3 regions of the Paenibacillus sp. 01T442 genome follow, and region 2 is predicted to be linked to each of the others. Evidence: riboswitches for the same ligand, from Rfam matches in the RefSeq annotation. Region 2 holds a riboswitch; each other region holds the start of a gene.
The links. A riboswitch is a leader RNA that binds a small molecule or an ion and turns the genes downstream of it on or off. The one in region 2 is predicted to bind ZMP and ZTP.
Positions count from the first base shown of each region.

Region 1 (4,210 bases), on a different contig from region 2:
TGCTCGCATCTGGGGTACAAGTTGGGGAACTCATGACAATTGGAATAATGGCGATTGCTTTGGGTCTAGATGCTTTTTCATTGGGAATTGGCATAGGGATGAAGGGCATTCGTTTGATTGATATTTTGAAAATTAGCATTGTCATCGGCCTTTTTCACGTGCTAATGCCATTGATGGGGATGTTTATGGGGCAGTATGTCTCCCTCCTTCTGGGGAATGTCGCTACGGCGGCAGGGGGATGTTTACTTATTTTGCTTGGCGCACATATGGTATATAGCTCGATACGCGGGGAAGAGGCTTCGGCCTTTGATCATCGAACGTTATGGGGGCTTATTATTTTTGCCCTCAGTGTTAGTATAGATTCCTTCTCAGTGGGCGTTTCTCTTGGGATGTTTGCCACGGACATTGTGCTTACAGTACTGATCTTCGGTCTATTTGGCGGCTTGCTCTCGATAGCGGGCTTACTGCTAGGCAGACGAGTTAGCGGTTGGGTTGGGGAATATGGTGAGGCATTCGGTGGACTTATTCTATTAGGGTTTGGGATCAAGTTTTTACTATGATACAATACGGGTAAGTACGAACGGTGATATAGCCGTTTATTCCAGGGAGGATTTCATGTTGCGAATTCTATTTGTCTGTACAGGAAATACGTGCCGCAGTCCGTTAGCTGAAGGTTTGCTGCGTATGAGGGTGCATCAAGAGGGGCTTGCGGCGGAGGTTCGTTCGGCAGGTGTATCTGCGATGACGGGTGGTCCGATTTCGCGAAACAGCCAGTCACTTCTTCATGAAGCGGGTTTCAAGGAGTCGATTAGTTCGCTAGCGATTAGTGCTGCGGATCTCGATTGGGCTGACCTGGTCTTGACGATGACGACAGGGCATAAACGTACCGTGATTGGGCGCTTTCCTCATGCGGTCGAGAAGACATATACGCTCAAAGAATATGTAGAGGACGATGCTCGCATTCTCAAGGCGATTGAAGAGCGAGAGCAGCTTGCGGCAGAGTTTCAGCTCAAACAAGCGCTATCTCAGACGGTAACTGTGGAAGAAAGAAGCCGCTTGTATGCGTTGGAAAACACGATTCCAGACTATGATATTTCGGACCCCTATGGCGGGTCACTAGCCGATTATCGGTATACAGCCGAGGAAATTAGTCGGAGTCTAGATAAATTGGTGAAAAAAATACGTTAGTCTTCCAAGGCTAACACAGACGTTTGTTTTTTCCATCAAGGTCCTTAGTGGGATAGGTCAATAGAGCTTTACACATCGCTGGGAATGCGATAAAATACAAGTAACAAGCAAGACTCAATGTAACTGGCGACGAGTGGGAGTAACCACAATGGAGCATTGAGCTATACGGCCGGTCGCCTGGGCAAAAGAGCAACGCGCGTTTTTTAGCGTGTGCGCTCTTTTTTTCGTTTTTGGTGAGCTTTGGGATATAATAGGATGGTCGAATTCGAACAGTCAAAAAGGAGCGTTTTATTCATGAAAATTGCTTTAGGTGCAGATCATGCAGGCTATCGTTTGAAAGATGTTATCATTCCTTTTATTGAATCATTAGGTCATCAAGTGATCGATTTCGGATGCAGCTGCGGCGACTCCGTCGATTATCCGGATTATGCACTTCAAGTTTGCGAAAAAGTTGTATCGGGAGAAGCAGATAAAGGTATTCTGCTTTGTGGAACTGGCATTGGGATGTCCATTGCTGCCAATAAAGTTCCGGGAATTCGCTGTGCACTTGTGCATGACCTCTTCTCCGCGAAAGCGACACGTGAACATAATGATACGAACGTGCTAGCGATGGGTGAGCGAGTTGTTGGACCTGGGGTAGCTGAAGAAATCGTCAAAATCTGGTTGGAAACCGAGTTCTCGGAAGGTGTCCGCCACAAGAACCGCATCAATAAAGTGCAGAGCATCGAAGATCGTTTCACGGTACATCCCTAGAAATGAGGGAGCCACAATGACAGATTCTATGTATGAACCTATCGCAGAAGCTTTGGAAGCGAATCTGCGTGAGCTGGTAACTGTCGGTAGCTTACGTCCCGGTCATATCTTGGTGATCGGTACGAGCACGAGTGAAATCCTCGGACATCGGATTGGGACATCGGGCACGTTGGATGCAGCGAAGCCGATTTTCYAGACGGTTGCGCGCATTTGCGGCGAGTTTGGGCTGCATGCGGCGTTTCAATGCTGCGAGCATTTGAATCGTGCGCTGATTGTGGAAGAAGAGTTGCTGGCGCTGGTGCCGCAGCTTGAACCTGTATCTGTAATTCCCGTGCCGAAGGCCGGGGGTTCGATGGCTTCCTACGCGTACAGACACTTCGCGAAGCCGGTCGTTGTCGAGACGATTCAGGCGCATGCAGGCATCGATATCGGCTCAACGCTGATTGGGATGCATCTGCGCCGAGTCGCTGTTCCCGTGAGGCCGCCGGTTCGCCATATTGGCCAGGCTTATGTCACGATGGCATTCGCGCGGCCGAAGCTCATCGGTGGTACTAGAGCTGTGTATTCCGCGGATCAGGCGGATCAACTTTATCAACAAGCTGCACCTGATGCAGATTGCTAATTACATGTTAACTATCATCTTTAGGAGGAATTCCATATGACAAACTTTTTGAGCAAGCAAGATCCGAAAATCGTAGAAGCAATGAACCTTGAGCTTGGCCGTCAACGCGACAAAATTGAGCTAATTGCTTCCGAAAACATCGTGAGCCAAGCGGTTCTTGAAGCTATGGGTACTGTACTTACGAACAAATACGCAGAAGGTTACCCAGGCAAAAGATACTATGGTGGCTGTGAGTACGTAGACATCGTGGAAGACATCGCTCGTGATCGCGCGAAAGAGCTTTTCGGTGCTGAGCACGCGAACGTTCAACCACATTCCGGCGCACAAGCGAACATGGCTGTTTACTTGGCTGCCCTAAACCCTGGTGACACGGTTCTTGGTATGAACCTTGCGCATGGTGGTCACTTAACACACGGTAGCCCGGTTAATGCTTCCGGTATCCTTTACAACTTCGTAGCTTACGGCGTAAGCGAAAAAGATTTCCGCATCGACTACGATGATGTTCGTAAAGCAGCTTTCAAACATAAGCCTCGCATGTTAGTTGCTGGTGCAAGTGCGTACCCGCGTACGATTGATTTCGAAGCTTTGGCTTCCATTGCAAACGATGTAGGTGCATTGTTCTTCGTTGATATGGCGCACATTGCAGGTCTAGTTGCAGCTGGTTTGCACCCGAACCCAGTGCCGCACGCACATTTTGTTACAACAACAACACACAAAACGCTTCGTGGTCCTCGCGGCGGTATGATTCTTACGAAGAAAGCTTGGGCTGCAGCAATTGATAAAGCGGTATTCCCTGGTTCCCAAGGTGGTCCTTTGATGCACACGATCGCAGCGAAAGCTGTATCTTTTGGTGAAGCTCTTCAACCGGACTTCAAAGTATACGGTCAAAATGTAATCAACAACGCACAAGCTTTGGCAACTGCTCTTACAGCTGAAGGCATCAACCTTGTTTCCGGCGGTACGGACAACCACTTGATGTTGGTTGACTTGCGTAACCTGAACATCTCAGGTAAAGACGCAGAGCACGTTTTGGATGAAATCGGTATTACAGCGAACAAAAACGCGATTCCTTTCGACCCAACTAGCCCGTTCGTAACAAGCGGTATCCGTTTGGGTACTCCGGCTGTAACTTCCCGCGGCATGGACGAAGAAGCAATGAAAACCATCGCGAAAGTTATCGCTCTTACGTTGAAAAACCCGAAAGACGAAGCTACGCTTGAGAAAGCTCGTGGCATGGTGTCCGATCTAACGGCGCAATTCCCGCTTTACCAAGGTTTGACTTACTAATAGCTAATTTTGTAGGGCCAGCTCTTTGGAGCTGGTCTTTTTTTGTTTCTACCCAACCAGGCTACCTCCAGCTTCCACTCAGAGATCTAGCTCCCTTTTCCGCAAACTAGCTTTCCTTAACGCTTTCCATTATCCTCGACTTCCACCTAATTTGGTTACCTTCACCTCCCCCTCCATATGACCGCTGCAATCCCAAAACTATCTCTCCCTAGCCACTTTACACATATTTCACCTTCATCTCCAAGCCCCCGAATTAGCTCCCCGCCTTCATCTGGCACATCCAACCATCTCGGGCCTCCCCCGCAAACTAACTGGATTTTCTCCATCTATTTGAACCGGATTTCTCGAATCTGAAGAATT
Region 1 covers NZ_JBFTPF010000008.1:150,315-154,524, reverse strand. The annotation lists gene AC1DLM_RS10120 (manganese efflux pump MntP) at 1-560, shown strand, start outside; gene AC1DLM_RS10115 (low molecular weight protein arginine phosphatase) at 616-1,188, shown strand; ZMP/ZTP riboswitch at 1,298-1,378, shown strand; gene rpiB (ribose 5-phosphate isomerase B) at 1,483-1,941, shown strand; gene AC1DLM_RS10105 (TIGR01440 family protein) at 1,958-2,563, shown strand; gene AC1DLM_RS10100 (serine hydroxymethyltransferase) at 2,600-3,850, shown strand.
Region 1: linked by a shared signal. The riboswitch ahead of rpiB (ribose 5-phosphate isomerase B) and the one ahead of AC1DLM_RS30535 (bifunctional 5,10-methylenetetrahydrofolate dehydrogenase/5,10-methenyltetrahydrofolate cyclohydrolase) in region 2 are both predicted to bind ZMP and ZTP.

Region 2 (4,210 bases):
GATTTGGATCGGGGACGGCAATAAACTGTATGCGAGTGAATGGAAGAGTGGTTCATGGAGTTCGAAGAACACACTCTTGGAGAACGAGATCGAAAGTGTGCAAACAGTGGTTGGCCCCAAAGGGAATAGCGTTATGCTCGCATACAATGATTCAACGCTGTATGTCAGTGAATTTCATCCGAATGCCAAGCTTACATGGACGAAACTTGATATAGCGAATGTGAAACAAATTCACGGTGTATGGGATACCTCTGGGGGCAGCCTATCTCTTGTTTACGCCGTCAATAAAGAGGGCAGCGAATCCTTTCACTACGTGAAACTAGCAGAGTCATCCTGGAAGCCGCTTGTGCAGATGAAACTGAAGGACGTGGATTATGCAACGAGCAGCTTAGATGATATGGCGTTAGGTTTGGATGGTTCTCAATTTATTGCCGCGTATACAACGAGCTCACGCAAATCAGGTAAAAGCACCTTACATATGCTCACTTTCCCAGCGAATCAACCGGATAAGATATATGATGAAGTCCTTAATCTTCCTGTCACTAAGGGAAACGATTCCGATACCATTTTGCATCCTACATTTACGCAGCCATCTACTGGTGAAAAAACGCTTGTCGTTTCGTCCGTGTATGAGAAAAATAGGCGTCAAACGAGTCAAGAGGTGTACAAGATTAGCTTTCAGGCTGGTAAAATGTTGAATGCTACACGGATCAGCCAATTCGGCGGTTTTGCCGTATATCCGATGATTGCTTCGAACAAGGGGAGTTCACTAGCCATATGGCTCGATGCTGTAAACGCTGAGACATATCGGGTCTACTATGCCACTGATCAGCTTCCTTATGCGGAGCGAATGAACAGGATTCATGCAGAGGACTTCCAACAAGCTGCTGGGAATTTACCACTATTTTGGGGGATTGGCGTACTAACGGCACTAATTAGCTTAAAATGGATTCTATTGCCTGGCCTTTATTTAATCGTGATCAGTGTATTTTGGCAATATCATTATGACGAGCATTCGAAGCGGCACTTTGGCATATCTATGGCGATGTATCTCATTGTCAAAGCGTTATTTATTGGCGATTACCGGAAACCGATTGCGCTGCAGGTGATGCCGGATTTCTTGCAATCGGTATGGGTTAGCTTGATTTTACTTGTTCTGTTTGCAGCAATTTCTTATTGGTTAACCAGCTTATGGAGAAAAGGTTTGGCCGAACGAAATGTTGGACTTGAAATGTTTTACTTCGTAGTTCTTGATGTCTTCATGACGAATATGTGGTATTCGTTCTTTATGTCACCTGCAACTTTGTCATGATGTTCGTGCAAAGCAATTGAAAATATTGGCATACATTGCTATGATAGAGGAACTAATAAACGATGTGTGACTGGCGGAGCATGGGGAACCATGAGGGAGCATACCGATAACGGCCGTACGCCTGGGCAAGAGGTAAGGGGAAATCCCCTTACCTCTTTATGTTTGAACCTAACTTGAGAGGAATGATAAGATGAGCGCGGAAACCGTAATCTTGGATGGTAATCGAGTGGCAACAGACATGAAAGAGGCGCTGAAAAGTAGAATTAATCAATTAGCTGGGAAGGGGATCATTCCTTGCTTGGCTACGATTCTGGTCGGTGGTGATCCATCGTCAGCTACTTATGTGAAAATGAAAGGAAATGCATGTAAACGACTTGGTATCAGGTCGATTCGTATTGAACTTCCCGAGCATACTTCGACAGCAGATTTGATTGCTGAAATTCAGAAACTGAATGTTGACCCAAGTGTCCATGGGATTTTATTGCAACACCCAGTACCTCATCATATTGACGAAAGGGCTGCCTTTGAAGCGATTGGTATCGGGAAAGATGTAGATGGTGTCACGACGCTCMGGTTTGCTCAAAATGCTTTCGGCTTTGCCGATTTTCCATCTTGTACACCTGCGGCGATTCTTGCTATTATGGATTATTATCGCATTTCAATGGAAGGCAAGCACGCTGTTGTTATAGGGCGAAGCCCCATTCTCGGAAAACCTGTTTCCCTGATGTTACTCAATCGGAATGCAACAGTAACGATATGCCATTCAAAGACGACGAATTTAGTAGAGATGGTACAGTTAGCTGATATTGTGGTAGCGGCAGTTGGGAAACCGAAATTTGTGCAAGGGGATTGGATTAAACAAGGGGCCGTCGTGTTGGATGCGGGGTATAACGAAGGCAACATTGGGGATGTTGATTATGAGGCTTGTAAGGAAAGAGCATCCGCAATTACCCCTGTTCKTGCAGGAGTAGGACCTGTCACGATAGCCACCTTGTTGAAACACACCGTCGATGCAGCAGAAAAGTTAGTGTAGTTGAGGTTGAAAAAGGGGGAGTTAGATGAAATTGTTTCACGTCAGTGAAGAAAAAGATATTTCTATTTTCAATCCTAGACTGCCTTCAAGAAAAGATCTGGACCCAACCAAAGGCCTAGTATGGGCGATTAATGAGAAATGTTTCCCCAATTTCCTAACGCCTCGGAACTGTCCGAGAGTTACTTTTTATGCCAATGAGGCAACTACGGAGGAAGATAAAAAGAACTATTTGTCTTCACATGCAATGAGTCACGTCGTAGCGATTGAGCATAAATGGTTTGAAATCATGAAGAACACAACGTTATATGTCTATGAATTTGATTCATCAGATTTCTATGAGCGAGATCTTGGAGCGGGTTACTATGTGAGTGAGAAATCACAAGTTCCCATACGTCGATTTGAAATAAAGGATCTATTCGGTGAGCTTTTTAAAAGAAATATTGAAGTACGGCTCCTAGCAAATTTATGGGATCTATCGGATAAAATACAGCAATCGAGTTTTCAGTATTCGATGTGTCGGATGGGCTTTGCTGAGCAGAGGACATCTTGAATTCGGAGCAGATTTTCAAAAGACGAAAAAGAAGAAAGGTGGGATTATTTTGGCTTTGACAATCTATGTTGTGGATGCTTTCACGGATCAAGTATTCAAGGGAAATCCGGCTGCAGTTTGTTTAACTTCTGAACCTCTTGATGAAGAGTTGATGCAACGAATTGCTTCAGAAATGAATTTGTCAGAAACAGCTTTTTTGTTTCCTCAGCAAGACGGGTATTCGCTTAGATGGTTTACACCTAATTCTGAGGTGGATTTGTGCGGACACGCTACATTGGCTAGCGCGCATATGTTGTGGGCAACGGGCATTTTACCACTGAACCAACAAGCAAGTTTCTTTACCAGAAGTGGGCTATTAACTGCAATAAAGCAAGATGCTTGGATTCAACTTAATTTTCCGTCAGAACCAGTGAGCACATGTGGATATCCTTCCGAATTGGTGGATGCACTTCAAATTGATCCTCTATATGTTGGACGGAATAGATTCGATTACTTCATTGAAGTTGAATCTGAAGACATCATTAAGCGTCTAAGTCCTAATTACTCTTTGTTGCGGACGATTCAAACAAGAGGGATCAATGTGACAAGTCGGTCGAAAGATTATGACTTTGTTTCGAGATGTTTTTTCCCAGCAGTCGGTGTAGATGAGGATCCCGTAACCGGTTCTTCACATTGTGGTCTTGCGCCATATTGGGGCAAAAAATTAAATAAAACGGATATGTATGCGTATCAGGCATCCGCAAGAGGCGGTATACTAAAAATTAGTTTACATGAAAACAGAGTTCTACTTTCAGGCCAAGCAGTAATGGTTATGAGGAGCGAGTTGTTCATCTAGCATAAGGAGAGGTAGAAATGGCGCGCATTTTATTTATAAATGGTGGATCAGAGGGACATATCAATCCCACGATCGGAGTCGTGCAGGAGCTGATTTCCCGTGGCGATGAGGTCGTGTACTTTTGCATAGAAGCATTTAGAGAGCGAATTGAAAAGACGGGGGCTACCGTACGAACATTTGACGACCAAAAGTTTATAAAAGCTTTCATCTCAGGTGGAAGAAACTACTTGTTGGAGAGAGTTAACGGATTATTACTTACTGCAGACATTGTTATACCTAGCGTGCTCGAACAGATCAAAGATGAGAAATTTGATTATATCATCCATGATTCCATGTTCGGGTGTGGACGTATACTTGGTCAGCTGCTTAAGCTTCCTGCAATTAATTCTTGTACGTCTTTTGCTCAGTCCAAAGAATCCATTGATCAGGAGTTGGAACATTTTTTAAATAACTTCCCTTCTGAAATTGTTCAGCCTATTT
Region 2 covers NZ_JBFTPF010000084.1:1,878-6,087, reverse strand. The annotation lists gene AC1DLM_RS30540 (hypothetical protein) at 1-1,312, shown strand, start outside; ZMP/ZTP riboswitch at 1,369-1,446, shown strand; gene AC1DLM_RS30535 (bifunctional 5,10-methylenetetrahydrofolate dehydrogenase/5,10-methenyltetrahydrofolate cyclohydrolase) at 1,503-2,345, shown strand; gene AC1DLM_RS30530 (DUF6886 family protein) at 2,371-2,895, shown strand; gene AC1DLM_RS30525 (PhzF family phenazine biosynthesis protein) at 2,945-3,730, shown strand; gene AC1DLM_RS30520 (macrolide family glycosyltransferase) at 3,748-4,210, shown strand, end outside.

Region 3 (4,210 bases), on a different contig from region 2:
TCGCCGTGGATAGTTAGTTTCAAGGGCATTTAGTCGAGGTGGACAGAGAGAAATTATTGATTAACTGGAAAAACTCCAGCTATTTTGTCAGTTTAGGGCGAAATTTAGAATTTAGATGGAAAAAGTACTTCTAATTCTCTCGATTCAGTTGATTTCGGTGGTTATGTATGAAAATAGCTGTACTTTTTACAGTTATTTCAAATAAGGTGAAAAATAGCATAATATTAGCTGCATATTTTCCATCTATTTACATTAAGCAGAGTGCCTAGGCTGTTGCTGGGGCTTGGGTTGCTGGAGCTGTCGCTGTCGCTATTGTGGTTAATGTGATGATCTTGAATTACTCCAAAGGACGTGTTCGAATGAGCCAATCGAAAGAGATTGCTATTGACTTAACACTCGTGCAACAACTGATCTCTTCACAATTTCCACAATGGGCAGAGCTGCCTCTCCGACCTGTGGATTCAGCAGGAACAGACAATGCGATCTATCGGCTTGGTGATGATATGGCTGTTCGATTACCTCGAGCAGATTGGGCCATTGGACAAGTGGAAAAAGAGCAGCGTTGGCTGCCGAAGCTAGCCCCGATGATCCCGATATCCATTCCAGTACCTTTAGCAAAAMGCGTTCCCACCGAAGACTACCCATGGTACTGGTCTGTGTATAGTTGGCTCGATGGCGAGAATGCGACAGTTGGACAAGTAGACAGCTATAACCAAGCAGCAACAGTTCTTGCGCATTTCGTTAATGCTATGCAGTCAATCGATCCTACTGGTGGGCCAGCCTCAGGTTCTCACAATTCTGGCAMGGGTGAGCCTCTGGCGATGCGTGATGCGGCAGTTCGAGATGCAATCGCAAGCTTGAACACAATCATCGACCCTGCCGTGGCAGAGGCTGTATGGGACTTGACACTTCAAGCTCCCGTATGGCAGGGACAGGGCGTTTGGATCCATGGAGATTTACATCCGGGAAATCTTCTTATAGAACAGGGACGATTAAGTGCCGTGATCGATTTCGGTACATTGGGTGTAGGCGATCCTGCCTGCGACCTCATGGTTGCATGGACATTTCTCACGACTGAAAGCAGAGAGGAATTCCGCTCTTTGCTAACAGTCGATGAAGCAACATGGTCGCGAGGACGCGGCTGGGCGCTTTCATTCGGGTTAATTGCTTACGCTTACTACATAGATAAGAACCCAGGATTAGCCGCTATATCCCGACGTGCGATTGATGAGGTGCTTTGTGAGCATTTGACGCGATGCGAATAGCGCATCTACGTTCCCTTTGAATATATGTTTACGATGATTTGTAGATAGGAGAAAATACATCATGCTTACTGCCATCTTCCAAGGAATTCTTTTATCAGCAGGTCTGATTTTACCGTTAGGTGTTCAAAATGTATTTGTTTTTAATCAAGGTGTGACACAACCACGTTTAGTTAGGGCATTACCGGTCGTTCTCACAGCAGCACTTTGCGATACTGCACTGATTACTTTGGCTATTTTAGGTATATCCGTCGTTATTGTCACGATACCTGCTATCAAGTTCGTGCTTTTCGTACTAGGCATACTTTTCCTGATCTATATGGGGATTGTGACTTGGAAAAGTAAACCTGCCAACACGTCATCCGATGAAAAAGCTTTATCACCTAAGAAGCAGATCGCGTTTGCTGCATCGGTTTCACTCCTAAATCCTCATGCCATTCTGGATACGATCGGCGTCATTGGGACAAGTTCTATCCACTATGTTGGAAAAGAAAAACTGGTATTTGCAATTGCTTGTATACTTGTGTCATGGATTTGGTTTTTTGCTCTTGCTGTCGTGGGGAGACAGGTTGGGAAATTAGATAAATCGAACACATTTATGACGTATCTCAATAAAGTATCAGCGATAATCATGTGGGTGACTTCCGTTTATTTAATTACACAATTAATCTAACCAAATATGGCATGGTCGAAGAAATTTTTCTTGATTTTCACAGTTATGACCGAATATAATTAAGGGAATATTTGGTATGTGTAACTGGCGAAACGTAGATCACTACGGGGGAGCACATATTCCATAACAGCCGTTCGCCTGGGCAAAGTATTTGATCAATCGATCAAATACTTTTTTTATTTCAAGGAGGAGAATGGAATGGAACGAGCTAGAAATGTGGCAGTCCTCATTTATGAAAAGGTAGATCTATTGGATATTGCCGGTCCGTTCGATGTGTTTGGGGTATCGAGTAATTGGGGCAAGGATTTCAAMGTCTACACGGTGGGCGAAGAGCAAAAACCTGTGACAACAGTCAGTGGTCTCACGATTCTTCCCAAATACAGCTTAGACAATTGCCCATTGCCTGACATTTTGATTGTCCCAGGTGGTTTAGGATCGCGAACTGAAATGAACAACGCAATGATTACATCATGGATTAGCCATACTGCTGCTAGCGCGGAAATCGTCTTATCTGTTTGCACAGGTGCGCTCTTGTTGGCGAAAGCAAACTTGCTGGATGGATTACGAGTGACGACCAATCGAAATGCATTTGAATTATTGCGCGAAATTGCACCACCTAGTGCTACGATTGTCGAAGATGTAAGGTACATTGATAACGGGAAAATTGTAATGTCCGCTGGGGTTACCGCGGGATTCGATGCTGCTCTTTATGTCGTTGCTAGACTATTTGGTGAAGAGAGAGCCCTCGCTACTGCTTCAAAGATTGAGTACCATTGGCGCAAAGACGAGTTTACCGCAGCGCTGCAGCAAAAGGATTTATTTATGATAAGGAAAGCACAAATAGAAGATTTAGATGCAATTCAGAAGTTGTTTGTTGAAGCAGCTCAGTGGATTCAATTGTCGAAGGGATTCACACAGTGGAGAGAGGATTCTTTTAACAATGCCTATTTAACAACTTTTATAAATGATCAAGAAGTATTTGTCGCGTGTCAGAACGGTGAGTTGATTGGTTGTTTTTCCATCCAATGGCATTTCGAAGAGATTTGGGGAGACTTGTTCCATGATGATGCTGGTTACGTACACCGTTTAGTCGTGTCCCGAAAATATAAAGGAGAGGGTTTCGGCAGCAGGTTTCTAGCTTGGTCAGCAGATTATATAAAGAACAAAGGCAAAGGCTGGCTGCGTTTAGACTGTATGGCAGATAATCCAACACTGAATGACTATTATCGCAGCCTTGATTTCATTCATCGTGGTAGATATGATGGCCGCGGTTGGAGCGCTAATTTATATGAACGTGAAATTGAATAAGTAGTGTAATCGCATATCTAATAAAGCTGTCCTACAAGTAGAATTATCTACTTTGAGGGCAGCTTTTGCTTTCTGCACGTGAGAAAATCGATCTTTGATCTGATAAATCAGTAAATCGTTCTATGAAATAGCGGATTTTGTTCCTTGAATGGTTGAGGGAAAGTTCTTAGAATGGTAGGGCTAGTTGTCGCAGGCGTAACCATTGCCAATTTAGGGAACTGTAGGAGCCAAGAGTGAGTGTATCTTGCGGCGTCCTCTGGGTTGTTCTCTTTCCAGATCCCTGTATGGTAGACTAAGAAAATATTTGATACTGAACAGCGAAGCGAGGGATATTCACGTGACGTTACTAAACTGGTTTTCATCTTTAACATTAAAAAATCGCCTATTTCTGGCTTTCATCGTACTTATTCTTCTGCCATTCTCCGTCTTGGATATTTATAATTTCCAAAAAGTGAAGCTCAATCTACAACAAAAAACGAGTGAACAAAGCCTCGTACAAATGAACAAAATGAATGAGTCACTTGAAAGTCTGCTCGCCACAACGTTTAAGACGATTACGATGTTTGAGCAAGATTCATCCGTCATTTCCGTGTTAAAGCAGCCAGAAGCGGTCGATCAAATCGTGAATCAGCGTAAAATTGAAGAACGTTTTCGTTCGGTGACGAATAGTCTTTTCATCTCTAGTCCACCCGTTTTCTATACGATTGTTGATTTACTCGGTAACGTGTATACTTCATTCCCGCCAGCGCAGCGCTTAGATTATGAAGTGATTCGGGCAAAACCTTGGTTTACAAGTGCTTTATCAGCTTCTGCACCYTATCAATGGCAGTTGGAAAGCAATGAAGTGCTATTTGATGTTAACAAAAGCCCGCAGCTCGTAGCTATTTCTACTCCTACAAGGGATGCAGATGGCACCATTCGAGCAATCATCCACATCGCGGTGGACTACGAAAGTTGGTTTAAATCA
Region 3 covers NZ_JBFTPF010000083.1:16,459-20,668, reverse strand. The annotation lists partial or broken gene AC1DLM_RS30510 (DUF3221 domain-containing protein) at 1-17, shown strand, start outside; gene AC1DLM_RS30505 (aminoglycoside phosphotransferase family protein) at 360-1,265, shown strand; gene AC1DLM_RS30500 (LysE/ArgO family amino acid transporter) at 1,327-1,935, shown strand; ZMP/ZTP riboswitch at 2,006-2,086, shown strand; gene AC1DLM_RS30495 (GNAT family N-acetyltransferase) at 2,134-3,243, shown strand; gene AC1DLM_RS30490 (cache domain-containing sensor histidine kinase) at 3,581-4,210, shown strand, end outside.
Region 3: linked by a shared signal. The riboswitch ahead of AC1DLM_RS30495 (GNAT family N-acetyltransferase) and the one ahead of AC1DLM_RS30535 (bifunctional 5,10-methylenetetrahydrofolate dehydrogenase/5,10-methenyltetrahydrofolate cyclohydrolase) in region 2 are both predicted to bind ZMP and ZTP.